DNA from 4 places in the Sporacetigenium sp. TC11 genome. Region 4 is predicted to be linked to each of the others. Evidence: riboswitches for the same ligand, from Rfam matches in the RefSeq annotation. Region 4 holds a riboswitch; each other region holds the start of a gene.

Region 1 (7,626 bases), on a different contig from region 4:
ATCTCCATAATTTTTAAGTCGTCAGCTATTATTAAATCAGCATCCGTTAAATCTTTTATTTCTTCTACAGTTACACTTGGATTTATTTCTTTTAATAAAAGTCCTTCCTTCGTAACTTCCATTACTCCAAGCTCTGTAACTATTAAATCAACTGCGCCCGCTGCAGTAAGAGGTAATGTACAACTTTTTAATATTTTTGATTTTCCCTTTGCAGTATGTTGCATAGCAACTATTACCTTTTTGGCTCCAGTAACTAAATCCATTGCTCCACCCATACCTGGAACTAACTTCCCTGGTATAATCCAGTTAGCTAAATTCCCTTTTTGATCTACTTCAAGTGCTCCAAGAACTGTCATATCAACATGGCCTCCTCTAATAAGACCGAATGACATTGATGTATCAAAGAAAGCTCCATTAGGAAGTATAGTTACATATTGTCCACCAGCATTTGTTATATTTATATTTTCTTCTCCACGCTCTGGTGCTTTTCCCATTCCAACCATTCCATTTTCTGATTGAAAAGTTACATTTATTCCTTCAGGTATATAATTTGTAACTAAAGTTGGAAGGCCTATTCCTAGGTTTACTAATTGCCCATCTTTAAGTTCTTGTGCAACTCTTTTTGCTATTATTTGTTTAGCATCCAAACTACTCTCCCCCTTTTACTATGTGATGAACTAGTACTCCAGGAGTCATTACTGAATCTGGATCTATTTCTCCAACATCGACTATACTATCAGCTTCAACTATTACAGTATCTGCTGCCATAGCTATTAAAGGATTAAAGTTTTTTGTAGTTCCTTTATAGAATGTATTTCCAAATTTATCTACTGTACTTCCCTTAACTAAAGCTAAATCTGCTCTTAAAGGAAGTTCAAGTAAATAATCTTTTCCATTTATGTTAAGCTTTTCTTTACCCTCTTCAACTAATGTATTAACTCCAGTTGGAGTAAGTATTCCCCCAAGTCCAAATCCACCTGCTCTTACTCTTTCAATAAGTGTTCCTTGAGGAGAAAGTTCAACATCTAAAACTCCTTCATTCATAAGCTTTCCTGTTTGAGGATTGGTTCCTATGTGAGATGCTATAACCTTTTTTACTTGGTTATTCACAATAAGTCTTCCTATTCCTTTATCAACAAAGCTTGTGTCATTACCTATAATAGTTAAGTTACGTACATCCATTTCTATTAATAAATCTATTAATTTTTCAGGTGTTCCACAGCCCAAAAATCCGCCTATCATTATAGTCATATCATCTTTTATTAAATCTTTTAAATCATTAGCATTCACAAGTTTGTTCATATTGTACCTCCTTAAGCCCTAGAATTTTTCTAGTTTCAGCAGGAGTTGCTATTTCTCTTCCAAGCTCTTTTGCTATTCTCACTACTTTTTCGACAAGTTCTGCATTCGATTTTGCTAAAACTCCTTTAGATATATAAACGTTGTCTTCAAATCCTACTCTTACATGGCCCCCCATAATTATTGAAATAGCAGCCATTTCAAATTCACTTCTTCCTATTCCAGCTACAGTAAACGTTGCATCATGAGGTATGCTTTCTTTCATAAATACTAAGTCCCTTGGAGATGCACTAATTCCACCGTTTACTCCCATTACGAAGTTAAAATGCATTGGAGCTTTTATGTATCCTTTTCTGTGAAGTCTTAAAGCCATGTCTATCATACCTTTGTCAAATACTTCAATCTCTGGCTTTATATCAAGGCCTATCATTTTTTCTCCAAATTCTTTTATTGTGTTTTCAGTGTTTACAAATATATCGTCTCCACCAAAGTTACAAGTTCCACAATCTAGAGTTGCCATTTCTGGCTTTAAATTAACTGGTTGAAGTCTTTCTGCATTGCTCATTCCAACAGCCCCACCAGTAGATGGCTGAATTATAGCATCTGGACATCTTCTTTTTATTTCTTCTATACATTCTCTAAATCTATTTATATCTTGCGTTGGAGTCCCATCATCATTTCTAACATGAAGGTGAATAATACTAGCCCCTGCCTTATATGCCTTTTCTGCTTCTTCTCCTATTTCAGTTACTGTATAAGGAACACTAGGGTTGTGCTCCTTAGTAACTTCTGCTCCACATATAGCTGCAGTTATTATTAATTTTTCCATAATGTTCCCCCCTATTTTCTTTGCTTATCCTTTGGAACTACACAAGTTCCACTTGCTCTACATACAACTATTGGCTCTTGTAGTACATCTGCAGCTGAATCATTTATATCCTGTCTTGGAACTATAACTTTTCTAGCTTCAAATACCATTTTTCTTGATGTATTTCCACAGTGTACTATTTCTCCAACTGCTTCTATATAATCACCTGCATATACTGGAGCTAAAAATTCAACAGAGTCGTATGCTCTAAAAAGTCCTTCATCTCCATCATTTATAATTAAAAGTTCTGTTGCTACGTCACCAAATAAGTTAAGCATCTTAGCTCCATCAACTAAATTTCCACCATAGTGTGCATCATGCATACTCATTCTCATTCGTATAACTGCTTTCATATTAATACCCCCCTCTATTTTTTAAACAGTTGCAGCCACTTCTTCACTTTCTTTTGCTAATTTTAATTCTTCTATAAGAGCTGGTATTACTTTATTTACATCTCCTACTATTCCAACATCAGCTACTTCAAATATTGGTGCAGATAGATTTTTATTTATAGCTATTATAAATTCAGATTCTTCCATTCCAGCTACGTGCTGTATTGCCCCGGAAATACCACAAGCTATGTAAAGATCCGGTCTTACTGTTTTACCTGTTTGACCTACTTGTCTTGCGCTATCTATAACTCCTGCATCTACCATAGCACGAGAAGCAGATACTATTCCCCCAAGGTTTTGTGCAAGTTCTTCAAGAGCTTCGAAGTTTTCTTTAGTTCCAACTCCTCTACCTCCAGAAACTAATATATTAGCTTCTTCAATATTAACCTTTTGCTTTTCTTCTTTTACAACTTCAAGTATTTCAACATTCATATCTTCTTTTGTAAATTCTATTATGTATTCTTCAATATTACCTTCTCTACTTTCATCTTTAGCAAGCTTTTGCATTACCCCTGGTCTTACTGTAGTCATTTGTGGTCTGTAATCTGGGCAAACTATTGTAGCCATTATGTTTCCACCAAATGCTGGTCTTGTCATAAGTAAATTATTGTTTTCTTCATCTATATCAAGTGAAGTACAGTCTGCTGTAAGTCCTGTATGTACTCTAGCAGAAACTCTAGGAGCTAAGTCTCTTCCTATTGCAGTTGCTCCTATTAACATAGCTTCAGGCTTTTTATCATTTATAAGAATTGTAAGTGCTTTCGTATAAGGCTCTGTCATATATATATCAAGTGCCTTATCATCTACTACAACTACATCATCTGCTCCGTATGATATAAGATCTTTTGCTTTATCTTTTATGTCATGGCCTAATATTACTGCTGTAAGTTTTGAATTTAATTTATCTGCTATCTCTCTTCCTTTTCCTAAAAGTTCTATTGATACATTTTGAACTTTTTTACCTCTTTGCTCTACGAAAACCCAAACACCTTTATATTCTGAAATACTCATATTAAGATCCCCCCTAAGTTATATAATGTATTTTTCCTTTAGTTTTTCAACTATTATTTTTGCTCCCTCTTTTGCATCTACTTCAAATACTTTTCCAGCACTCTTTGCTCCCTTAGTAAATGATTTTTTAACTTTAGTAGGAGAACCTTTAAGACCCATATTTGCCATGTCAACTTCTATATCATTTACAGTCCATATCTCTACTTGCTTTTCTCTATAAGCATCAAATATGCCCCCTACACTCATGTATCTAGGTTCATTCATTTCCTTTAATGTAGTTATAAGACATGGAGTTTTAACCTTTATTTTGTGATATCCATCTTCAAATACTCTTTTTAATATAATATCTTTTTCATATATATCTAAATCCTCAACATAACTTACATGAGGTATTTGTAAATGTTCTGCTATTTGAGGTCCAACTTGTGCTGTATCTCCATCTATTGCCTGTCTTCCAGCTATTATTAAATCGTAATCTAATTTTTTAAGTGCTCCTGCTATTGTACTTGATGTAGCCCATGTATCTGCACCTGCAAATGCTCTATCAGTTAAAAGTATTGCTCTATCTACACCCATTGCAAATGCTTCTCTTAATGCTTCTTCAGCTTGTGGTGGCCCCATTGTAATTACTGTAATATTTGCTCCAATTTCATCTTTTAATCTTAGAGCTGCTTCAAGTCCACTCTTATCATCTGGATTTATAATACTTGGTATCCCATCTCTTATTAATGTTCCTGTTTTAGGATCAAGTCTAACTTCTGTAGTATCTGGTACTTGTTTTATACAAACAACTATATTCATGTTTAATCCCCCCTGTTTATTTAAGTACGTTAGCCGCTATAACCATTCTTTGAACTTCTGAAGTTCCTTCATATATTTCTGTTATCTTTGCATCTCTCATCATTCTCTCTACTGGATATTCTCTTGTATATCCGTATCCACCATGTAACTGTACTGCCTTTGTTGTAACTTCCATTGCTGTTTCTGAAGCATATAATTTTGCCATTGCAGCTTCTTTAGAGAAAGTTACCCCTAGGTCTTTAGTCTTAGCAGCCTTGTAAACAAGCATTCTTGCTGCTTCAGTTTTTGTACTCATATCTGCAACCTGGAATTGCGTATTTTGGAAATATGATATAGGTTTTCCAAATTGTCTTCTTTCTTTTACATAAGAAACAGTTTCATCTATTGCTCCTTGAGCTATACCTAATGCTTGAGCTGCTATTCCTATACGTCCACCGTCTAGTGTTTTCATAGCAATACCAAATCCCTTACCTTCTTTTCCAAGTAAGTTTTCTTTTGGAATTCTACAGTTTTCAAATATAAGTTCACAAGTTGCAGAACCCTTTATTCCAAGTTTGTGCTCTTGTTTTCCTATGCTAAATCCTTCAGTTCCTTTTTCAACTATGAATGCTGATATACCCTTTGTCCCTTTACTTTTATCTGTCATTGCCATAACTATGTAAGTATCTGCATATCCTGCATTAGTTATAAATATCTTAGAACCATTTATTATGTATTCATCTCCATCTAAAACTGCTATAGTTTGTTGACCAGCAGCATCAGTTCCTGCATTAGGTTCAGTTAATCCAAATGCCCCTAATTTTTCTCCCTTTGCTAGCGGAGTTAAATATTTTTGTTTTTGAGCCTCTGTTCCAAATTCATAAATAGGTGCTGCACATAATGAAGTATGAGCAGAAACTATTACCCCAGTAGTTCCACAAACCTTAGATAATTCTTCTACCGCCATAGCATAAGCTAAATTATCTGCACCTTGACCTCCATATTCCTTAGGAAAAGGTATTCCCATAAAGCCATACTTTGCTAATTTTTTAACAGTTTTTATAGGAAATTCTTCCTTTTCATCTACCTCATGGGCAAAAGGCTTTACCTCTTTATCTGCAAATTCCTTATACATTTTTTGGAGCATATTATGCTCTTTTGAAAAACAAAATTCCATTGTTATTCCCCCTTTTTTATTGTCTTCTATTATTAATGTTTATAAATAAAAGGCACTGAAAGATTTTCAGTGCTTTTTTCTACAATAGAAAAAAGCTATAAATGTAATGAAAATCCTTCTTTTCACTACATAAATAGCTCTCCATAATATCTTATGGCAGTTATAGGGCATTTCTGCTCTATACCCAAGAACATACTTAAGAACAAATATATTCTTTCGGCAAAGAAACCATTCGCTTTTAGTATCGGACGTTCTTATCCTTAACATCTAAAAGTTACCCTTTTCCTTGCACCTCTATTTATGCCAATTTTTAATTTTGCCTTTATTTATAATGTTTATAATATTCTTGATTTGATTGTATATCTTTGACTAATTATTGTCAATCCCATTTTTGGCTTTTTATGTAAATTTTTGGAAATCGATTAAAAATTAATTAGCTCGTACTTATACAAATATATATGCATAAAAAAAGCTATTTATGCAATGAAAATTTTTCTTTTCACTACATAAATAGCTCTCCATAACAATCTATGGCAGTTATAGGGCACTTCTGCTCTATACCCAAGAACATACTCAAGAACAAATATATTCTTTCGGCAAAGAAACCATTCACTTTCAGTATCGGATGTTCTTATCCTTAACATCTAAAAGCTACCCTTCCCCCTGCACCTCTATTTATGTTAAAATTTTTACTTTTTTAATCTTGTTTATAACTTTCATACTATTTCTTGTTTTCATTATATATTTTAATCCATATATTGTCAATTGTATTTTTGAATTTTTAATCGAAATTTTCAGAAAATATTTTTAATTATTCAACTTCATTTTCACTTTCTGAATTTTCATTTTCAATTATTTTATTTTCTAAATTCTTTTTTCTGTTATCCAATGGATTTAGGTTTATATGATGAACTCTTTCTTCTTCACCTGGCTTCATTATAACATCTTCCATGCGAATTTTACCATTTGGAGTATGAGCTATAACTTGAGCTTGTCTATAACCCTTATGATAAACCCATGTATAATTGTCGTTTACTAATTCATCTAAGTCTTCAGATGATATTAAAGCTTTTGCTTGAGGCTTACCGTATTTATCTTTTAATATTACTGCTATAGTTTCATCGTCTATAACTTCATATTCATTTTTTTCTTTTGGATTTACAATTTCTAAGTTAGATTTTCTGTTGTCTAATGTGTCTCCATTTATATGCTTGATTGGAGCTTTCGTGTCTAATATTACAGATTGAAGGTTTCTCTTAGTACCTTTCATTTTCTTATTTGCTTTATTTACAGTTAAGTTTTGAACTAAGTAGCTATTAAAATCTTTGTGCCATTCAGCAAACCAATCTCCTATAGCTTGAACTTTTTCTAGATCTTCAGTATCTATTTTAGCCACAAACTCAGCATTCTTTTTATTAAGTATTGTAATAAGGGTAACTGAACCTTGAGTTTCATACTTATTTTCTTTTGTCTTATAATTATTTATGACAAACACCTCTTTCTTTTATTCATATCATTTAAGTGTAACAGAATTAAACAATAAAAGCTAATAAGTTTTATTTTAAACTTATTAGCTTATTTACATACATTAATTACACAATAAATAATCAACTCATTATCTAATTTCATAATAATCCATTGTCGATGTTTCTATGAAGCCACAGGACTTATATAAATTGAGAGCATTAGAGTTTTCAGCAGCCACTTGAAGCATAATTTCACTTGCATCGGCCTCTTTTAATTTTTCTATAGCCATCATTAAAATTGATCTTCCATATCCCTTCCCACGATACTCAGATAATACACCTAATCCATAAATTCCACCGATTCCAGAATGCAATTGAATATGAACCTTTCCAACAATATTTTGGTCTATTTCTGCCAGATATATAGTCATTCCTCTCTTTTCTTCCTCTTCAGGTAATATTATATCTTGTTCAGCATCAAATTCGCCATTAAAATAAATTGTATTTTGTCTAGCAATCTCAATCGCATCTGCATTTGTTGCTTTTCTAAAGGTGATTTCACCAAATTTACTTTGAAGTAGTTCTAAGTTATCTTTTTTAAGATACATTTCATATTCTGAGTGTCTGTACTGT
Region 2 (7,626 bases), 150 kb from region 4:
ATGAAGCAAATATACACATTCAAAAAATGGATTCATACAAAGAAGATCCTATATTTAATAGATTAGGAGAATTAGCAGAAAACTTACTAGGTGCAGAGCCACATCACAAAAGAGAAGAAGATGTATTGTTTATAGCAATGGAAAATAGACAAATAACAGGACCAACTAGAATAATGAGAATGGAACATGATGATTTAAGAGAAAGAAAACATACAATAAAAGAATTGGCAGAAAAAGTTTCAGAAATGGACTTTGCTGAGTTTAAAGAAAAATTAGATGAAGCAGCTAAGTATATAGTATTCCACTTAAGAGATCATATATTTAAAGAAAACTATATACTTTATCCAACAGCTATGGAATCTATAACTGAAAAAGAAGCATGGGAAAAAATGAAAGACGATTGTGATAAAGTTGGATACTGCACATTCACTCCAAATAAATAGATAAATATTTGGTCTGTCTCAAAATGATTTTTAAGATCATTTAAGAGGCAGGCTTTTTGTGTGTCTAAATTCAAAATATTATTATAAAATTTTAGACTAAAAATATTATTTATAGTTAAAAATAAATACAAATATACCATTAAGAAGTTAACAAATCATCAAATAAAGGAGTGATTTTAATGCTTAAATGGGCTTTGATTTTTTTAGTAATCTCAGTAATAGCTGGATTATTCGGCTTTGGTAAAATATCAAATGTATCAGGTAATATTTCAAAATTTATATTCTTTATAATTATAGCTATAGTTGTTTTATTAGTTATTTTCGGACGTAGTTTATTTTAGTTGTTTTATAATTTGATATATGAAGTTATGAAAAGTACTTATGAGTATAAAAATTCATAAGTACTTTTATTTTTTGTAGATTTATAATCTTGCAGATTCATTTGTTATATTTAGAAGATAAAATGAATTTGACTAAGATGGTACTATATAGTACTATATAATAAGTTAGAAAGGGTGATAATATTGACTGAAGGTAGATTAGGTGGGTTATTAATAAGTAAAATAAACTTCTTGTCTGGAAGATTGTTCACCAGGTTATTAAAATCTAAAAAAGTAAAAGAGATAAATAATGCTCAGGGCAAAATATTATTTGTATTAAATAAAAAAGGACAGATAGCTATAAATGATTTAGGAAATGAGTTATCACTAGGAAAATCAACTCTTACAAGTATGTTAGATAGGTTAGAAGAGGGTGGATATATAAATAAAGAAATAAGTACTGAGGATAAAAGAAAGACATTGATTTCTCTTAATAAGAAGTCTGACGATATAGTTTCTGAATATGAAGAAGTAGTAAAAACTATGGGAAATATATATTACAAAGGATTTACTAATGAAGAGATAGTTAAATTTGAATCTTATTTAAAGAGAGTATATTCAAACTTAGAATATTTTAATAAAGACATGAAGTAGGGGGAATATATATGGCAAATGTAGTGGCTTTTGTAGGAAGCCCGAGAAAAAATGGAAATATAGATACATTAGTTCAAGAAGTAATAAATGGGTCTGCTAAAAATAATGTAAAAAGTAAAATTTATTATTTAAATGATATGAATATAAAAGGGTGTCAGGGATGTCTTTATTGTAGAAAACACAATAGTTGTATTATCAAAGATGATATGACTGAAGTTTATGAAGATGTAAAAAATGCGGATTATATTATAATAGGTTCACCTGTATATATCTGCCAAGTATCAGCGCAAACAAAGTTATTATTAGATAGATTTTACCCTTTAACAGAAATAGATAAAGTAAGTCATACTCCAAGGTTTGGAAAGAAAAAGCTTATAATGGTATATTCACAAGCAGCTCCATTTTCTTTTATATTTGGAAATTATTTTAGATATACAGCTAAGCACTTAAAAGGTATGGGACTTGAAATACATAAGACTATTATATCTACTAAGGCATTTGAAAAAGATTCTACTAGACATAATGATAAATTACTTAGAAAAGCTTATAATATAGGGGAAAATATAGAAGACTAAAATTATAAAATAATAAATTAATATTATTTTGAGAAATATTATTGACTATTACTGTAATACTTGTTAAGATTGCTATTAATAATAGAAAAACAAGTTAATAATATAAACAATATGATATAGAGGCCGCGGGAGTAAAGAGTACTGTATAGGAAAGGTGCAACCGCCGAAATGCATAAATTTTATGTGTTGGGACTATGTTTAATAAGCATAGTACTGTTTTTAGATTACCGCCCAGTTTTCTAAACGCGCGCTATATCATGTTGGGGCAAAAGGGATTTGCTTTGTATAAAATTGTATTTTTTTATATAAAACAGTCATGAGAACCTTTTGCTCATGGCTGTTTTTTAATATCAAAAAGTAATTTTAAAAAATTTGTTGAGGTGATTGGTATGAAAAAAGTAAATGTAGCAATAGTAGGTGCCACTGGTATGGTAGGAAGAACATTTTTAAAAGTTCTAGAAGAAAGAGATTTTCCTATAGAAAATTTATATTTACTTGCATCAAAAAAATCCGCTGGGGAAACTGTTCAATTTAAGGGTAAGGACTACATAATTGAAGAACTAAATGAAAATTCATTTGATAAGGGGATCGACATTGCTCTATTTTCAGCAGGGGGAGATATTAGTAAAAAATATGCACCTATTGCTAGAGAAAAAGGAGTTATTGCTGTAGACAATAGTAGTGCTTGGAGAATGGATAAGGATATTCCTCTAGTAGTTCCTGAGGTTAACCCAGAGGAAGTAAAAAACCACAATGGAATAATAGCTAATCCTAACTGCTCAACTATTCAAGCAGTAGTTCCACTAAAGGCTTTGCATGATAGATTTAAAATCAAAAGAATAGTGTATTCAACATATCAAGCAGTTGCTGGATCTGGAGTTAAAGGTATTACAGATCTACAAGAAGGGGTAAAAGGAAATGAAAATAAACTGTATCCTCATCCGATAGCTTATAACTGTATACCTCATATAGATGTATTCATGGACAATGGCTATACTAAAGAAGAAATGAAAATGATAGAAGAAACTAAAAAAATATTAAACGATTACGATCTTAAAGTAACAGCTACAACAGTAAGGGTTCCAGTATTTTATGGACATAGTGAATCTATAAATGTAGAGTTTGAAAAAGAATTTGAAATTGAAGAAGTATTCAACATTTTAAGAAATACTGAAGGAGTAGTAGTAGTTGATAATCTAGATAAAAATGAGTATCCACTAGCATTGAATGTTGAAGGAAAAGATGAGGTATATGTTGGAAGAATTAGAAGAGATTTTAGTTTAGATAATGGTATTAATATGTGGGTAGTTGCTGACAACATAAGAAAAGGTGCTGCAACTAATACAGTTCAAATAGCTGAGCTTTTATTAAAATATAATTTAGTATAGAAGGGATGATTTTTATGTTATTTAAAGGATCTGGGGTTGCTTTAGTTACTCCTTTTAAGGATGGTAAGGTAAATTTTGAAAAGCTTGGAGAAGTTGTAGAATATCATATAGAAAACAATACAGATGCTTTAATCGTTTGTGGCACTACTGGAGAAGCATCTACAATGAGTGACGAAGAACAACTTCAAGTAATAAAATATGTAGTTGAAAAAACTAATAAAAGAATTCCTGTAATAGCAGGAACAGGTTCAAATAATACTGCTCATTCAATACACTTAAGTCAAAAAGCGGAAGAATATGGAGTTGATGGTCTTTTAGTAATAACACCATATTATAACAAGTCCACTCAAAGGGGCGTAATAGCTCACTTTGAAGCTATTGCAAGCTCAGTAAATATACCTATAATAGCTTATAATGTACCAGGTAGAACAGGAGTTAATATACAACCATCAACTCTTGTTGAACTAGCTAAGATAAAAAATATAATAGCAATAAAAGAAGCTAGTGGAGATATAGCACAAGTTGCTGAAATGGGAAGATTAGTTCCAGAAGGTTTTGCAATATACTCAGGAAATGACGATATGATTTTACCTCTTTTATCTTTAGGTGGAGTTGGAGTGATTTCAGTAGTTGCAAATATATGCCCTAAAGATACACATGATTTAGTCTCTAAGTATTTTGAAGGTGATATTGAAGGTTCTAGAAAGTTACAACTTGATATGAAACCTTTAATAGATGCTTTATTTATAGAAGTAAACCCTATTCCAGTTAAAACAGCTATGAATTTATTAGAATTTGAAATGGGTGAGCTTAGACTTCCTCTTGTTGAAATGAGTGAATGTAACTTAGAGGTTCTAAAAAAAGAATTAATTAATTATGGATTTAAACTAGTATAAATTATTGTATAGTTAGGAGAAACATATGATTAAAGTTATCGTTAATGGTTCCCTTGGAAAAATGGGAAAAGTCTTAACAGACTCAATAAATGAAGACAAAGATTTTGAATTACTTGCAGGAGTATCTAAGTTTCAAGCTGAAAATATAACTTATCCTATATATTCAAGTATATTAGATATTAAAGAAAAAGCAGACGTTATTATTGACTTTTCAAATCCTGAAAGTCTAAAAGATTTGTTAACTTATTCTAAAAATACAAAAACTCCTATGGTAATTGCAACAACTGGATACAGCGATGAAGAACTTGATATGATAAAAGAAACTTCTAATGAAGTTCCTATATTTCACAGCTCTAACATGTCACTTGGAGTTAATTTATTGTTAAAATTAGTTGAAGTAGCTGCTAAGGCCTTAACTAATTTTGACATAGAAATAGTTGAAAAACACCATAATAAAAAAGTAGATGCTCCTAGTGGTACTGCTTTAATGATAGCTAATGAAATTAAAAATGTTTTATCAAGCGCTGAGTTTAATTATGGAAGACATGGAGTAGATGCAAAAAGAAAAGAAGGCGAAATAGGAATTCATGCTGTAAGAGGTGGAACAATAGTAGGGGACCACTCTGTTATATTTGCTGGGAAAGATGAGGTTGTAGAAATAAATCATATAGCTTCATCAAAGGAGATATTTGCGCAAGGTTCAATGAAAGCTGCAAAGTTTATTGTAAATAAAGAAAATGGATATTACAATATGAAAGATATAGTAAGTTTATAATTTTGGAGGGTATCGACTAATGATGAAAATGACAGATCCATATGAAATAGCAAAGTTTATAAAAGAATCTACAAAAAAAACACCTGTTAAAGTGTACTTAAATGGAGAATTAAAAGATGAGAATTATGAAAATGTAAAAATATTTGGAGTTGAAGGTTCTTATGTATTAATTGGAGGTCACGAGGATATAACAGTAGTGTTAGAAGAAAATAAAGATAGTATAGTAGATTATCATATAGAGTTTGATAGAAGAAATTCAGCTATACCTATGTATAATTACCTTAATGAAAATGCTAGAATTGAACCTGGTGCAATTATAAGAGATATGGTATCAATAGGAAAGAATGCTGTTATAATGATGGGAGCAGTACTTAATATAGGGGCTGAAATAGGCGAAGGAACTATGGTTGATATGAATGCAGTAGTGGGTGCAAGAGGAACTTTAGGTAAGAATGTTCACCTTGGTGCAGGTGCTGTTGTTGCAGGTGTACTTGAACCCCCTTCAGCTAGTCCAGTTATTGTAGAAGATGAAGTTTTAATAGGAGCTAATGCAGTTATATTAGAAGGTGTAAAAATAGGGAAAGGAGCAGTTGTAGCAGCAGGAGCTGTTGTAACTGAAGATGTTCCTGAAGGAGCTGTAGTAGCGGGATCTCCTGCTAAGATAATTAAGATGAAAGATGCTAAAACAGCGGAAAAAACTAAATTAATGGAAGACTTAAGAGGCTAGAAATAGAAATCTATATTTATAGTGAGTTAAAAAAGAGGTGCGAAACTAAATTTTGCACCTCTTTTTTGTTTGGGAAAAAAATATTATAAACAAAAAGTATTTACATATGGTAATAAATGTGATATTATTTCATTAAAGATAATGATAATTATTATCAATAAATAAAAATTATCATATGCTTTGTATAATTTTAAAAATAGGAGGGGAGAAAATGTCTTATAAATCTAATTCTTGTATTTTCAGAGAGAAAAATGAAGATGATTTTTTAACTTGGCTAGTTGAAATACTAGGACCTGTTCTTATTGGATCAAAACCGGCAGAATTAATTAGCTTACCAAAATATGATAGTAAATTAATAAAAAAAGTTGAAAAAATAGAAAAATACATAGGTAATTGTCATAGGATTTCATATAGAATAATTACATATAAAAACACCAGTATAAAAGTATTATTTTATAATCCAATATCTCTTGAGAGCCATTTAGTTGAAAACAGGAATATAAAGTTTCTTAAGTCTGTTGGGTATCCAAATGAGTATAAGTTTCAGGATTATCTAAAGTTTCTTATAGATAAAATTGAAAATGGGTGTATACCAAGTGAGATAGGCGTTTTCTTAGGTTATCCATTAAAAGATATAATAGGATTTATAGGACATCCTTCTCTTAAACTTACTAAAGTTAATGGTTGGAGAGTGTATGGCGATCCCAGGGTATCGGATAGAAAATTTAATGAATTTTTAGATGCAAAGAATAAAATAAGGAATTTATTAAGTCAATATGCACCTGAAAAAGTATTAGCTTTAATTTAATTTTATACAAAGTTATTTTAATATTAAATTTAGGAGGGATAATATGAAAAATATTACAGTTATTTTCTGGAGTGGTACAGGCAACACAGAAATTATGGCTAATGCCATAGCAGAAGGTGCTAAAGTTAATGGAGACGTAGTAAAAGTTCTTACTGTAGAAGAAGCTACTAAAGAAGATGTTATAAATTCTGACTTAATTGCACTTGGTTGCCCATCCATGGGAGCTGAAGTTTTAGAAGATGATCTTATGGAACCATTTATAGAATCTCTTATTGATATAGATTATACTGATAAAGCCATTGCCTTATTTGGGTCATATGATTGGGGTGATGGTGAATGGATGAGGGATTGGCAAAGTAGAATGATTGGTTATGGGGCAAACTTAGTTGATGATGGGTTAATAATTAATTTAACGCCTAATGATGAGGGATTAAGTTTATGCAAAAAGTTAGGCGAAAAGTTAGCTAATGCTTAAATAACTACATAATATAGTTAAAATAAAATTAGGAATAAAATCTATATTTTTTCAATATAAAAAGAGATGCAAAACTTAATTTCGCATCTCTTTTTATATTGAAAAAATATTTACATATGAAAAATAATGTGATATTATCTATTGATAACAATGATAATTATTATCAATAGATAAAGTTAATATGCGACTGAGAAAGTATTAGGTTTAATTTAATTTTACATAAAGTTATTTTAATATTTAGTTTAGGAGGGATAATATGAAAAATATTACAGTTATTTTCTGGAGTGGTACAGGTAAAACAGAGATTATGGCTAATTCTATAGCTGAAGGAGCTAAAGTTAACGGAGATCTAGTTAAAATTCTTACAGTAGAAGAGGCTACTAAAGAAGATATTATAAATTCAGATTTAATTGCGCTTGGTTGCCCTGCTATGGGAGATGAAAGTTTAGATGAAGAATTTATGGAACCATTTATAGAATCTCTTATTGATATAGATTATACTGATAAAGCCATTGCCTTATTCGGATCATATGGTGGGGGTGATGGTAAATGGATGAGAGATTGG
Region 3 (7,626 bases), on a different contig from region 4:
AATGCATTTTGAACACCTACTGCTATAGAGTTAGATTGAACACCTGGTAAGAAGAATCCCATTGCTATAACTGTAGCTACTGCAAAAGTTATTCCATACCATTTTTGCCCCATACCCTTTTCTATATAGTACGCTGGACCTCCACGGTATTGACCGTCTGCTTCTTCTTTGTATACCTGACCTAATACTGATTCAACAAATGCTGATCCTGCACCTAGGAATGCTATAGCCCACATCCAAAACAGTGCTCCTGGTCCCCCCATAGCTATTGCAGTTGCAACCCCTGCTATGTTACCAGTACCAACACGACCAGCAAGTGAAACACATATTGCTTGGAAAGATGATATCCCTTGTTCTGATTTTTCACCTTTTAATAATAAAATTATCATTTCTTTTACGTGTCTTACTTGCATGAAACGAGTTCTTAAAGAAAAATAAAGACCTGTTCCTAAACACAAAATTATAAGTGCGTTACTCCAGATGATGTTATTGAGCGCATTTACAAAACCCTCCATAAAACAGCTTCCCCCTTTTAAATAATATTCATAATTTTCTTTACTTATTAGATTATATGATTATTATACTGGTTTAATTCTATAATTGCAATACAATTACTAAAATATTTAGAATATTTTATATTTTCTGAGACAAGTTTTTAACGATAAAAAAAGATGCCTTCCATAGTGGTTGGCATCTTTTTTTATTCTATAATATTATTGTTATAACATTAGCGCTTCCTTCATTTATTATTCTTTGTAATGTTTTTTGCATTTTTATTCTAACATCATCTGGCATCATGTATAACTTATTTTGTAATTGTTCTTTTACTAAGTCATGTAATGACTTGCCAAACATGTTTGATTGCCATATTTCACTAGGATTTGATTCAAAGCCATCTAATAAGTATTTAACTAGCTCTTCTCCTTGTTTTTCTGTTCCTACAACTGGAGAAACTTCAGTAGCTATATCAGCTCTTATTAAGTGTAGAGATGGAGCTGTTGCTCTTAACTTAACTCCATATTGCTTACCTTGTTTTACTATTTCAGGTTCAGCTAGTGTCAACTCATCTAATGATGGAGGAACTAATCCATATCCCTTAGTTCTAACATCTATTAGAGCTTGCTCTACCTTATCATACTCAGTTTTTACTTTAGCTAATTTAGATAATAGGTTTAATAATTGATAGTCTCCATCTATTCTAAATCCACTTTTTTCTTCTAGTATATTGTAGAATAGATCTTGTTTTGTTTCTAGTTTTATATTAACTATACCTTCTCCTAATTCTACATTATCTAAATAAGTTTTATCTAAGAAATCTAAATCAATAAAACTTCTTACTATAGAATCGACATCTCTTATTTTATCTATAGTAGATATACTTTCTTTTAATGAGAATATTATATTATTTTTAACCCAGTGATTTTTTTCTAATCCTTCTACCCACTTAGGTAAGTTTATATTTATTTCTCTTACTGGAAAGTCAAATAATACAGTTTCCATAACCTTTTCTATATCTGATTCGCTCATATCAACTATGTTTAGCGGAAGAACTGGCATTGCATATTTTTCTTCTAGACCTCTCTTTAACTCTAATGTTTCTTCTCTTTCTGGATATAAAGTATTTAATACTATAGCAAATGGCTTATTTAGAGACTTTAATTCGCTTATTACTCTTTCTTCTGGATATACGTAGTTTCTTCTTTCTATTCCCGTTACAGTCCCATCAGTTATAATAACAATTCCTATTGTTGAATGGTCTCTTATAACTTTTTTAGTTCCTATTTCAGCTGCCTTTTCAAATGGCATAGCTTCACTAGACCATGGAGTTGAAACTAGTCTTTGTCTTCCATCTTCTTCGTGACCTAATGCTCCATCAACTATGTATCCTACACAGTCAATCATTCTAACCTTCATAGATACATTGTCTCTTATTTTTATTTCTGCACCATCAGCTGGAACAAACTTAGGTTCAACAGTCATTATAGTCTTTCCTGAACCACTTTGTGGTATTTCGTCTAAAGCTCTTTCTTTTTTGTACTCGTTATCCATATTTGGAAGAACCAAAGTTTCCATAAACTTTCTGATAAAAGTAGATTTCCCTGTTCTTACAGGTCCAACTACACCTATGTATATATCGCCCTGGGTTCTTCTAGCTATATCTTCATATATGTTGTTCATCCTTATCCCTCCTGCATATAATTTCTTATTAAATTATATTTAGGGGGAAATGTTATTATTACAACTTTATATGATAAAGCTTAAAATAAGTACAAATTATTTCTCCCCCAAATAATACATAATAATATATATGCAAGCCTGTAACATTAAATACACCATACTATAAAATATATTTATAGTTCAAATGTATCATGTAGATAATTAACAGATTTTATCATATCAGATTCTTTTACTAAACAAGATATTGTCATCTCAGAATCCGATGTTTGAAGGAGTTCTATATTATTATTAGATAATACCATTACAATTCTTGCCATAACCCCTGGAACATCAGATATTTTACTTCCTATTATAGTAACCTTTGAACATTTTTGTGTTATTTCATACTCTATATTATATTTTTCTAATATGTTATTTACTATTTTCGTATTTGTAGCATCTATTATAAATGCCTTTTCTTTTATGAAGAAATTTATCATATCTATAGTTACATTATTTTTTTCCATTTCATTTAATATACTTATAAAATCTTCTTCTTTATATTTTCTTATTATGACTTGTGTAAATCCAGTTTGGTGAGCTATTGAAGTTACTAAGCTACTTTCTTCATATGTTACAAAATTTTCAAACTTAGGTCTTATGCCGCTTATTACTGTACCTTCATGTTCTAAGTTCATAGTGTTTTTTACTTTTATAGTTATATTTCCACTTTTTGCTATATCAACAGCTCTAGGGTGTATAACCTTTGCACCCTTATCTGCCATTTGAAATACCTCATCGTAATTTATATGTTTTAACACTTTAGCTGAAGGTTGTATTCTTGGATCAGCAGTCATTATACCGTCTACATCGGTATAAATCTCAACAACATCACAATTTAGGGCTTTCCCTACAGCTACAGCAGAGGTATCGCTTCCGCCTCTGCCTAAAGTAGTAATTTCTCCATCTTCTGTTATACCTTGAAATCCTGCAACTACAACGACTTTCCCTTCTGAAAGTTCTTTATATATTCTATCTGGTCTTATGTCTATTATTCTGCTATCTCCATATACTCCATTTGTTATTATTCCAGCTTGTCCTCCTGTTAAAAATACTGCATCTATTCCTTTGCTGTTTAATAAGTTAACAAATATAGATCCAGATATAACTTCTCCGCAATGCATTATCATATCTAATTCTCTTTTTGGTAAATCTTCATTCACGTTTTGGCATAATCCAACTAAAGTATCAGTTGCATATGGATCACCTTTTCTTCCCATTGCTGATACAACTATAACTACATCGTATCCATCATTTTTATAATTTTGTATTATATCACTTACCATATTCATTCTTTCCTGAGATTGTACTGATGTTCCACCAAATTTTTGCACTATTATATTCATTTATATATCCTCCTCGATGTCTTATAAATAAAAAAGAGCTTAAAGATAAAAATAACTATCTTTAAGCTCTAGAAATACTAATTCAAAACAAAAATAAGTATCTAAAAACTTAAGACAGCTCCCCACAAATATTATATATTCGTGACAGTTTTGTATATATTATATACAACCCCAACATATAAACTTAAAGCATCATTTATACATTTCGGCGTTGGCACCTTTCCCACTATATCATCGTGCTTAGCTCCACAGTAGTACTATTTGAAAACGCGACCTCTATCTTATTCTCTTATTTATTATTAAATTTTTATTTAAAAATTATTATAACATAAAAACTAGGCTATTAAAAGCCTAGTCTATCATTAACTATTTCTTCCATTTCATGTGTTTTATTTCTCATCATAAGTCCTATAACAGCTTCATTTGCATTTACTCCGTCATGAAGTACAGAATATATTGCATTAGTTATAGGCATATCTATATTAAGCTTCTTAGATACATCATAAGCTACCTCAGTAGCAGTTATACCTTCTACTACCATTTTTACTGTCGCCAAAGTTTCTTCCAAACTCTTTCCTTGTCCTATAAGAATTCCAGCTCTTCTATTTCTACTATGCATACTAGTACATGTAACTATTAAATCACCTATACCAGACAATCCAGAAAATGTATTAGGCTCAGCTCCCATAGCTACACCTAGCCTAGCTACTTCTCTTATTCCTCTAGTCATAAGAGCAGCTTTTGTATTGTCACCATATCCTAATCCATCACATACACCTGCTCCAAATGCTATTATGTTTTTTAATGCTCCACCAAGTTCTACTCCAATGACATCAGGATTTGTATAAACTCTAAATTTTGGAGTCATAAATGCATCTTGTACAAGTTCTGCATCTTTTATGTTATGTGATGCTGCAACTACTGTAGTAGGTATGTCTTTTCCAACTTCTTCTGCATGTGAAGGTCCTGATAATACAACATATTTATTATTTGGAAGTTCTTCTTTAACAACTTCAGACATTCTAAGCCCTGTTCCTTTTTCAAGTCCCTTAGCTACATCAACCAAAACTTGATTGTCATTTATTATTCCTTTTATGTTTTGGCATACAGATCTTACAGCTTGAGATGGCACAGCAAGAACTACTAATACACTATCTTTTATAGCCTCTTTTATATCAGTAGTAACATTTATATTACTAGGTATTACAACACCTGGAAGATAATCTATATTTTCTCTAGTTGTATTTATTTTATCACATTGTTCTTCACTTAAAGTCCAAAGAGATACATTATATCCTTTTTTACCTAGAACAAGTGCAAGGGCAGTCCCCCAACTTCCAGAACCCAATACACACATTTTTTCCATTATTAACACCTACCTAAATAATTTATTTAGAAATATTTTTCTTTTCCCCTAATTTTCTTTCTGTACCATTTTTAAGTCTTTTTATATTTTCTCTATGGGTGTATAAAGCAATTGCTGTAAGTATAAATCCAACTATAGCAGCTTTATTGTTTCCTATAATAACCATCGCTACAGGAAAACATGTAATCCCTAGTATTGAACCTAATGACACGTATTTTGATCTATACATAATCAAAATACTTATAGCTAAACAAATTAAAGCATAAATAGGATATATTGCAAGCATAGTACCAAGAGATGTTGCAACTCCCTTTCCACCTCTAAATCCAAGAAGTGCTGGCCAGTTATGTCCTAGAACAACAAATACAGCACCTACATAAGCTCCATCTAAAGGCTGTAGTCCATACCTACCTGCTAAATAGCGTCCTATAACCACTGCTATACTTCCCTTTAGTATATCTCCAATAAAGGCTATAGCAGCAGCTTTTTTCCCAAGTGTTCTTAAAACATTTGTAGCTCCAGCATTTCCAGAACCTTGTGTTCTTATGTCTACATTAGCAACTTTTCTGCCTACTATATAAGAAGTAGATATGTTGCCTAGAAAATAAGATATTAAGGCAATAATAATATAAGTTATCACTGTATTCCCCCCTATAAGTTATTATTCTATCTCTTCTTGTCTTTTTCCTTGTATGAAAATTGTATAGATGTTCCTTCAAATCCAAAATTCTCTCTTATTTTATTTTCTAAATATCTTTGATAAGAGAAGTGAGTTAATTGTGTATCATTTATAAATAAAGTAAATCTAGGTGGTTTTACTCCCGTTTGAGTAGCATAGTATATCTTAAGTCTCTTACCTTTATCTGAAGGTGGTTGATTAAGAAGTACCGCTTCACCTATAACGTCATTTAATACTGAAGTTGAAATTCTCTTATTTTGTTCTTCTGATACAAAGTTTACAGTATCTAATATTTTAGCCATTCTTTGATTAGTTTTAGCTGATACGAATATTACTGGTGCATACATCATAAATGGGAATTTCTCTTTTATAGTTTTAGTATATAAACTCATAGTTTTATCATTTTTTTCTATTAAGTCCCACTTGTTTACAACAAATATACAGCCTTTCCCTTCATCATGAGCTAGACCTGCAACCTTTGTATCTTGTTCTGTAACTCCTTCAGTAGCATCTATAACTATTAAAACTATATCTGCTCTATCTACAGCAGATATTGATCTTATAGCACTGTATTTTTCTATATTTTCATGTATTTTACTCTTTTTTCTAAGTCCTGCTGTATCTATTAGTAAATACTTACGATCTCCTTGTTCAAAGTAAGTATCTATTGCATCTCTCGTAGTACCTGCTATAGGACTAACTATAACTCTTTCTTCTCCTAATATATTGTTTAATATAGAAGATTTACCTGCATTAGGCTTACCAACTATAGATACATTTACTACATCTTCGTCATACTCTGTCTCTAATCCTCTTGGGAAGTTTTCTACAACTTCATCTAATAAATCTCCTATTCCCAATCCATTAACACTTGATATAGGAACTACATTACCAAATCCCAACTCATAGAAATCGTACACATTATCATTAAATTTTTGATTATCGATTTTGTTTACAACTAATATTACAGGTCTATTAGTTTTTCTTAGTATTTGAGCTACTTCTTTATCATCTGGTGTAATACCTGTTTTTCCGTCAACTACAAATAGTATTACATGGGCCATTTCCATAGCCAACATAGCTTGATTTCTCATTTGAGATAATATAATATCTTCACTTTCAGGTTCTATCCCACCTGTATCTATTAAAGTATAATATTTATTAAGCCATTCACCTTCTGCAAATATTCTATCTCTTGTTACTCCAGGAGTATCTTCTACTATTGATATCCTCTTTCCTGCTAATTTATTAAATAGTGTGGATTTCCCAACATTTGGTCTTCCAACTACCGCTACTATAGGTCTACTCATTTTCATTCTCCTTTTTTATTTCAAAAGTTTATCTATAAAATCTTTTGCTTCAACTTTACAAGGCACTACGTCTATGTTTAGTTTTTTTGATAATCCTTCTAAAGTTATATCATCTAAAAATACTTCTTCATCAGCTTTTAACATACTTCTTGGTATAAATAAATTTTCTCCTAAGTCTTTATCTTTAAGTTGACTTACAATGTCACTTGCTGTTATTAGACCTGAAACAGTTATTGTTTCTCCAAAAAATACATTGTCTATTTTATATACTACTATGTCTAGTCCACTTATATTATTCATTATATAACTTGCTATTTTCTTCATAAATTCATAAGATGAAGATCCTGTTGCTATGGAAACTTTTTTGTTGCTTTTTAATTTATTCTTTGGTAAATTTTTTATATACTCATGAACTTCAGACTCAAACTTGCACATAAGTCCTACTCCGTTTTCCAATTGAATAAATCCTTCATACTCATCATAATCTAACAGCTTTTCATCACCTATTATATAAAACTCGTCGGATAAAAATACGAATCTAGTTCCTAACTTGTTTAAATACATAGATTGAATTTCTCTGATTTGATTTATAAGTTCTTTTGAAGATTTTTTATTAAATATATCCAGTTCAAATAGTCCTTCTCTATGTTTTGTAAGTCCCACTGGAACTACTGCGGCACTATTAACGTAAGGATAAAAATGTGATAA
Region 4 (7,626 bases):
TATACTTTCCCACATATTTATCTCTTCGTTATTTATACAGGGTGATAAGTTTCCACCAGTTATAGCTATAGTCATGTTATCTATAAATTCTATAGTTGGACCTATCATGGTTATTTCAAGTACAGCTTCATCTTCTTCATTATCTACTAATATATTAGCAGTTCTATAGGAGAATATATCCATAACTCCACCTTCTGGTATTCCATACTTTTGATATCCTATACGCCCACTATCTTGTACAGTAGTAAAAAACCCTGGATTCACTATTTTAACTCTTCCCATTTTTTACACCTCCTCATTTTGAGTAGATTTTATACTCATAAGTTCTTTTTTCTATTTTTTCTTCTATTTTTTTATATTCGATTTCTGTTATAGGTTTAAATTTCACATAATCTCCCTGATTTAGAATAATTATAGGGTTCCTATTCGGATCAAATAGTTTAAGAGGAGTCTTACCTATTATTTGCCATGTACTCGGCGAATCAACAGTATATATTCCAGTTTGTACCCCTCCAATACCTATAGATCCAGAACTTATATTATTTCTTACTTTTTTGTATTTCGGTACAGTTATACTATTTTCTACCTTTCCTAAATACGGAAATCCAAAAGTAAATCCCAACATATATATATAATATTCTTTAGATGAATGAATATCTATAACATTTTGTACACTTAATCCATTGTGTTTCGCTACGTTTTCTATATCAATGCCAACTTCTCTGCCGTATAAAACAGGTACTTCTACTACATTCGGTTTAGGAATATTTATATGTTCTATTGTTTTTTCTAAATATTTAATCTCATTTTGTAATTTTATTATATCTATTACTATAGGATTATATATTACTAGAAGTGATCTGTATGAAGGTATCATTTCTACTATGCCTTTTATGTCGCTTAAATTTATAGCTATCATCATAGACCTTACTTGAGTACCTATTTTTTCACTTATTTTGTTTTCGAATTCAATTATTAATCCTCTGTCGCCTGATAAAAGATACTTAGTTTTAGTTACCATAGTATACCCCCTAAAATTCAAGCTATTACCTATAATTATTCACAAATATATTTGTTTATGTATATTCTGTATAGGTATAGATATCAATTTTCATAAAAAATATTAGAATATTCATAAATTCAAGTATTAATTTATAAAAGCATTAATTTTGCACAGAATATTATACTTCAAGTCTGCATTCAATAAGTCCTATTATTAAATATCCTATTAACACTTCTATATTGTAGCGTTTTGGCATATTTGCAACGAATATTTTTCTACTTTTACAATTTTTCGACTTTTTGTGATTATTTTCTACAATTTTATCTTGCCTATTTACATTTTTTAAATTTCTGTTATAATATGATTCATACCAAATAACCGAATATAAAACTAAGATAGAGGCGCATTACCAAATAGTATTATTGTGGAGTTAAGCACTATGAAGCAATATGAAAGGTGTTAATGCCGAAATGTATAAATGATGCTTTGAGTTTATATGTTGGGGTTGTATATAATATGTACAGTCCTGTCACAAGGAAACTTGTGGAGAGCTATCTTCAGATTATTGCATTAGATTTTATATCTAAACTAAAGCAAAGTCTAGGAGTAGTAGCATATCCATGTCTTATTACTTCTAGGCTTTTTTGTTGGTCTATTTTAGTCATCTATTCTTTTATTTAAATAATATTCTAGAGAATTGGAGGAAAAGTTTCATGACAAACACTAAGAAAAAAATGGGTTTAGTAATGGCAACAGCACTTGTTGTTGGAAATATGGTTGGTTCTGGTATATTTATGTTGCCTGCATCATTGGCATCTCAAGCTTCAATTTCAGCAACACTTATGGCCTGGGTTATAACAGGTCTTGGGTCTATACTTTTAGCTCTTTCATTCGGGAAGCTAAGTTCTAGATTCCCAAAAACTGGAGGACCTTATGAATATACAAAGCTTGCATTTGGTGAATTTACTGGATTTTTGAATGCATGGCTTTACTATAATGGATCTTGGATAGGAAATGCTGCGATAATATTAACATTAACTAGTTATGCTTCACTTGTATTTCCGATACTTTCTGATAATCCGTTAGTTTCATTTATATTTGGTTCTGCTATACTATGGATACTTACATTCCTTAATGTACTTGGAGCAAGAGAAGCTGGCAAGTGGCAAACTGCTTCAACTGTATTTAAAGTAGTATTATTTGCTGGATTTATTATAGTTGCTTTATTTAATTTTGATGCTTCTAACTTATATACATCTAATGCTTCAGCTTCTACGGGATTTGGTGGTCTTCCACTAGCTATAGCAACTACATTATGGGCATTTGTTGGACTTGAATCATCAACAGTTTCTGCAGGAGAAATAGAAAATCCTCAAAGAAATGTTAGATTAAGTACTATATACGGAATAATAATTACTATAGCTATATATTTATTGGTTTCAATTGCTGCTATGGGTGCTATGCCTCAAGATAAACTAGCTTCAAGTTCAGCTCCTATATCAGATATATTAGGTTTAATACTTGGAAGTAAAGCTGGTATAATAGTTTCTATATCTATAGTTATTGCTACACTTGGTAGTATTATAGGATGGATATTGACTACTGCAAATATAGCTTATGCTGCTGCGATTGATGGTGTTTTCCCAAAGATATTTGCCAAAACACATCCAAAATATAATACACCTTATATGGCATTAATAATATCTAGTATATTAACTAACTTATTATTATTAATGAATTTCCAAGGAGGATTAGTTTCAGCATTTAACTTCGCTATGTTATTAGCTACATTATCATATCTTCCAATATATGCAATGACTGCAGTAGCTGACATAATGTTAACAGGCAAAAATGTTAAAAATGTTACTACTTTTATAATAACAAGTATCGTACCTCTTTTAGGCTTTGTATACGCTTGCTATACTATATATGGTACTGGTGCAGAAACAGTTTTATGGGGCTTTATGTTAATGTTAATAGGTATGCCGTTTTATGTATATAACAAACTTAAAAATCAAAATTCAAAAACTCATATAAACAAAAAGAAAGCTGCTTAGCAGCTTCTTTTTATTTATAAGTATATTATAACTTATTCGTTCTATAGAAGTTATAATATACTTCTGATAAGCTTGGGCAATGAAACTGCTACAAAAACAAAAATAAAGAAGGCATTATACCTTCTTTAGATGTAAAGACAAAAATGTTATATACTTTGAATTATATATTCGATAATAAAACATTAATCCCTTCAATAATTCTAAAATTTCGAAAATTCATCTAATGTATTATTATTTTACTTCCTCTAGGAACATTATCATATATCCATTTTGCGTTTTCCGTAGCTAACCTTATACAACCATGGCTTAATTCTTGCCCTAACCTTCCATCTATAACATATTTTCCTGCAACATCATATAATATTGAGTGATATAAGTAATTCCCCTTTATTTGAGTTGCCCATTTAGCTTGATATCCTTTATTCATACCAAACTTAGGTATCTTATTGTCAACCTCATATTCTCCCGTTATAGTAGGTGTTGAAGGTTTCCCAATTGTACTTATCCATTTATGAAGTAGTTCCCACTTACCAGTTTGGATATTTTTTTTAAACACATAAGTATACTTAGTTTTTAAAGATGTTGTTAGGGCATAATTTGTTTTACTTTGTACTTTGTTTTCATTCATAAAATCTACCATATTTATATCAAATTTGGAATAATCCACATTAATCCCCCTTATATAGTAATGTTTATTTTATAATATGAAAATATATATTAAAGTGATATAAAAAATTCGCTACGCTCATGTCGCCAACGACCTTGAAAAGATGGTCCGTTGCTCAAGGTTAGCAGTTAGAAATTACAACTTATCCATAGACCGGATAAATTATAATTTTCTTATAATTAAAAAAAGAGACTTTCGCCTCTTATGTAATAATTCCTTTTGTTTTTAATTTATATTATATAAACTTTTATGTAAAGATTTTTTTGATTTACTCCATCTAGTTTGAGCTTTTTTAATACTATCCTTGTATTCTTCATGTAATTCTTTGTATTCTATTATAGACTTTTCTTGATCGTCAATAGGAACTAGATACATAGGTAATTCTTCAATATCACTTGGATTTATATTCATAACAGTTGTTCCTCTTTGCAAACTTTTTATTAAAACAATTCCTATAGGACTTTCAAATACAATTTTAGCATAATCTCCTAAAATATGTTTTTTAAATCTAACAACTATTATATTTGCAGAAGCTATTACTACTTTGTCATCTTTTTTTCTATATACAGCAAATTTATTTACTGTTCCTCTGCAAGTTAAAACTAAATCTCCATCTTCAAGTTCATATTTTTTTACTTTTCTTTCTTCCTCTTCTATAGTCTCCATATTATCAAACATTATTTCTCCATCTTCTATATCAGATATATTAAGGACATATATATTGCCAGGTTCTACATCATGTTTCATTATGGATTTACCTCTAAATACTTCTGCTATTTCCTTTATTCTTACTCTATCAAATTTATTATCTAGTTCAAGGAATGTTTTTATGCTTTCCTCAATATATAAGTCTATTCTCCAATATGCAAATTTACTAAACACTTCCATAGGCACTTCTTTTTCTTTTAAACAAGTTACTTCATTTTTTATTATTCCTAATTTTCCAACTTGTAGATATTCTTTTTTAATATTAGATATTGATACAATATAAGTTTTTATACTTGCATAGGGTTTATACGTTTCTTCTGGAAGCATATATATAGAATCTACATTATAATTGTCTATTATATATTTTCTTATTTCTAAATGTTCATCTCCAGCAAAAGTAAATTTAGCTGGCACAATTATTTTCATATGACCATTATCACTTATATAGTTTAATAGCTTCTTTATAGCAACTATTTCAGGTTCCTTTGAGCCTTCATATTTAGTGGTATTAAACAAAGGAGAAGAAAGTATCAAATCATACTTTTTACTTATATTTAGATTTTCATATGAAGATACATAAATTATTTCTATATTATTAAACCTTTCTAGATATAGTTTTAAAAATTCACATGCTAAATTATCTTCAGATAATAATGTTATTTTTTTATCCATATTTTTTTCAACAAAATATTGTATACCTTCTATATTTATTCTATCTGTATCTGTTATTAATATATTTTTTACACTTTCATTCTCCATGCTTTCATTTGCATATTTAGTTAAAGCTTCCGGAAGCAATGGCTTTATCTTTTTCAGATTAGCATAGTTTTCTTTAATAAACTCAATTAGATCTATATCTTTTCCTATGTTAAATAGAAAGTAAAATAAGTCATCATCTCCTGGAAAGTAACCTAATTTAATATTAGTAACTTCCTTCATTATACTGAATAAATTACTTTTATCATCGATTTGAATATTCTTATTATATATATAAGCATTAGTTAACTTTACTCTTAAAAATTCTCTTGTAAACTCTTCTTCATGTGAAAGTTGTCTTTCTTTTAATATACTTATAAACTTTTTATATTTATTCATATAATCACCTCTTTCTTAAAACAAAAAGGTGTATATAACTAAAAATTTTATATACACCTATATATCTATTTTAAATCAAATAAGTCTTCATAAATTTTTTGCTTATTTTTAATCCATTTATTTCTAGCTTGAGCTATTGATTGTTTATATAATAAATATTCCTTATTATATTCTTCTGCTATTTCTTCCTGTATGTTAATAGAAGGAACTGGCAAAACAAGTTCTTCTAAATCACTAGGGTTTATATTCATTACATTAGTACCCCTTTGAAAACTCTTTAACAATATCTTGCCTAATGAATTTTCTAATAATATTTTAACACTTTCACTTAACATTTGTTTTTTAAATCTCATAACTATTATATTTGCAGAAGCTATTACTATCCTATCATCAACTTTTCTATATATAGCAACTTTATTGACTGTTCCTCTACAAGTTAAAACTAAATCTCCATCTTTAAGCTCGTATCTCTTTATTTTTCTTTCTTCTTCATCTATAGTATCCATATTGCCAAAGATTATTTCTCCGTCTTCTATATTAGATATATTTAATACATTTATTTTCCCTGGAGATATATCTTTTTTCATTATAGATTTACCTCTGAAAATATCTGCTATTTCTTTTAGCTTAACTTTAGGCAAGTCTAATTTTCTTAGTTTTGATAATTCTTCACTTTCTTCAAGTATCATATCTATCTGCCAAGAATTATAACTTAAAAATTCTTCATATGATATAGATTTCTCATTATGTACTTGAAATTTCCCATGCTCTGACCTTAATTCACCTATCTTTGTATTTGATAATGATTTATTTGAAATACAAGTTAAATATGATTTTATACTTGAATGAGGTTTAAATGTTTCATCAGGTAAAACATGCATTGACTCTATTTTATAGTTTTGGATAATGTAATTTCTCAAATTTTCATATTCATCTCCTGCAAAGGTAAATTTAGCAGGAAGTATAATACATAGAGTTCCATTATCCCTTATATAATTTAATAAATTTTGTGTAGCAATTCCTTCAGCTTCTCTTGCTATAAATTTTCTCAGGTATTCACTTTTATCAAACTTTCGTCCGAATGTAGGAACTGAAAATATAAAATCGTATTTTTCTTTTAAATTCATATCCTCATAAATAGATACATAAATTGTATTTACATTTTTATAGTCTTCAAATTTTAACTTTAAAACCTGATATGCTAAAAAGTGTTGTGAGGTCAATGTAAACATCTTGTCTTCATTTTCACTAATAAGTTTTTCTAGATGCTCGAGGGATTTGTATGCATCTGTAATAAGTATACTTTTGAAATTTTTATTACTTATAATATCTGATATATAATTTATTAGTGCACTTGGTGTTAATAATACCTTGTTTTTATTATTTTTATATATGTATTTTATAAATTCTATAATATCTATTTCTTGTCCTATTTTAAATAAATCATAAAATAAGTTTTTATCACCTTTAAAGTATCCTAACTCTGGTTCAACATATTGTTTCATTATATAAAAAGTTTCTTCAATATCGTATTCACCATTAATGATCTTGTTATTTTTATTTATATGATTATAAGTTTTTTGTACTCCTAACATAAACTTTGTTAACTCATCTGTATCTATAATGTCTATATCATTTAATATTTCGCAAAAACTAATTATTTTGTCCTTCATCCTAAGCATCGTCCCCCGGTCATTTAGTTTTATATATTTTTATATATTTTTGTATATTATTATATTATAAGGTTAAAGTATCTTGTATTCAATATTATTTTTGTAAAATTTCAAAAATACTAAATACATCATCAGGCATATATAAACAGTATCTAACGTACAATTAAGTATGCTTAAAATATGATGAGTTAAAGGAGGTACTTATGAGTAAAATAATTCCTATAATATATGCTGCTCTAGCTGGAATATGTACCGCATTAGAAGCATTTACAAACGGCGAATTAGGTCGTCATACTACACCTGTTATAGCAACTTTTTTTACGTTGGCAACAGGCGCTTTGTTTTTTTTAGCAGCTGCAATTTTTAGTGGGAATATGAAGCACATAGGCAAACTTGTACATATACATCCTGTATTCCTTTTTA

Evidence for each region. Region 4 has a riboswitch for lysine ahead of ACUSRV_RS04915 (amino acid permease). Riboswitches for the same ligand answer to the same signal wherever they lie in the genome.
Region 1: linked by a shared signal. The riboswitch ahead of ACUSRV_RS12150 (acyl-CoA dehydrogenase) and the one ahead of ACUSRV_RS04915 (amino acid permease) in region 4 are both predicted to bind lysine.
Region 2: linked by a shared signal. The riboswitch ahead of ACUSRV_RS05650 (aspartate-semialdehyde dehydrogenase) and the one ahead of ACUSRV_RS04915 (amino acid permease) in region 4 are both predicted to bind lysine.
Region 3: linked by a shared signal. The riboswitch ahead of dapG (aspartate kinase) and the one ahead of ACUSRV_RS04915 (amino acid permease) in region 4 are both predicted to bind lysine.

Annotation. Positions count from the first base shown of each region.
Region 1 covers NZ_JBYVNY010000008.1:76,371-83,996, forward strand. Annotated here, with positions in the region: gene ACUSRV_RS12120 (3-oxoacid CoA-transferase subunit B) at 1-647, opposite strand, end outside; gene atoD (acetate CoA-transferase subunit alpha) at 649-1,302, opposite strand; gene kce (3-keto-5-aminohexanoate cleavage enzyme) at 1,280-2,128, opposite strand; gene kal (3-aminobutyryl-CoA ammonia lyase) at 2,140-2,520, opposite strand; gene ACUSRV_RS12140 (electron transfer flavoprotein subunit alpha/FixB family protein) at 2,542-3,570, opposite strand; gene ACUSRV_RS12145 (electron transfer flavoprotein subunit beta) at 3,589-4,371, opposite strand; gene ACUSRV_RS12150 (acyl-CoA dehydrogenase) at 4,388-5,527, opposite strand; lysine riboswitch at 5,654-5,832, opposite strand; lysine riboswitch at 6,031-6,209, opposite strand; gene ACUSRV_RS12155 (hypothetical protein) at 6,339-7,022, opposite strand; gene ACUSRV_RS12160 (GNAT family N-acetyltransferase) at 7,143-7,626, opposite strand, start outside.
Region 2 covers NZ_JBYVNY010000002.1:536,770-544,395, reverse strand. Annotated here, with positions in the region: gene ACUSRV_RS05670 (DUF438 domain-containing protein) at 1-443, shown strand, start outside; gene ACUSRV_RS05665 (DUF1328 domain-containing protein) at 623-784, shown strand; gene ACUSRV_RS05660 (MarR family winged helix-turn-helix transcriptional regulator) at 968-1,417, shown strand; gene ACUSRV_RS05655 (flavodoxin family protein) at 1,429-1,992, shown strand; lysine riboswitch at 2,102-2,253, shown strand; gene ACUSRV_RS05650 (aspartate-semialdehyde dehydrogenase) at 2,382-3,380, shown strand; gene dapA (4-hydroxy-tetrahydrodipicolinate synthase) at 3,395-4,276, shown strand; gene dapB (4-hydroxy-tetrahydrodipicolinate reductase) at 4,302-5,051, shown strand; gene dapD (2,3,4,5-tetrahydropyridine-2,6-dicarboxylate N-acetyltransferase) at 5,071-5,778, shown strand; gene ACUSRV_RS05630 (DUF3793 family protein) at 5,990-6,586, shown strand; gene ACUSRV_RS05625 (flavodoxin) at 6,630-7,061, shown strand; gene ACUSRV_RS05620 (flavodoxin) at 7,318-7,626, shown strand, end outside.
Region 3 covers NZ_JBYVNY010000001.1:422,756-430,381, forward strand. Annotated here, with positions in the region: gene ACUSRV_RS02075 (alanine/glycine:cation symporter family protein) at 1-515, opposite strand, end outside; gene spoIVA (stage IV sporulation protein A) at 706-2,178, opposite strand; gene dapG (aspartate kinase) at 2,352-3,563, opposite strand; lysine riboswitch at 3,671-3,850, opposite strand; gene ACUSRV_RS02090 (NAD(P)H-dependent glycerol-3-phosphate dehydrogenase) at 3,907-4,929, opposite strand; gene plsY (glycerol-3-phosphate 1-O-acyltransferase PlsY) at 4,952-5,569, opposite strand; gene der (ribosome biogenesis GTPase Der) at 5,596-6,924, opposite strand; gene ACUSRV_RS02105 (DUF512 domain-containing protein) at 6,934-7,626, opposite strand, start outside.
Region 4 covers NZ_JBYVNY010000002.1:390,484-398,109, reverse strand. Annotated here, with positions in the region: gene ACUSRV_RS04925 (5-oxoprolinase subunit C family protein) at 1-282, opposite strand, end outside; gene pxpB (5-oxoprolinase subunit PxpB) at 296-1,021, opposite strand; lysine riboswitch at 1,392-1,565, shown strand; gene ACUSRV_RS04915 (amino acid permease) at 1,717-3,060, shown strand; gene ACUSRV_RS04910 (L,D-transpeptidase) at 3,281-3,727, opposite strand; gene ACUSRV_RS04905 (N-6 DNA methylase) at 3,953-5,530, opposite strand; gene ACUSRV_RS04900 (restriction endonuclease subunit S) at 5,596-7,203, opposite strand; gene ACUSRV_RS04895 (DMT family transporter) at 7,407-7,626, shown strand, end outside.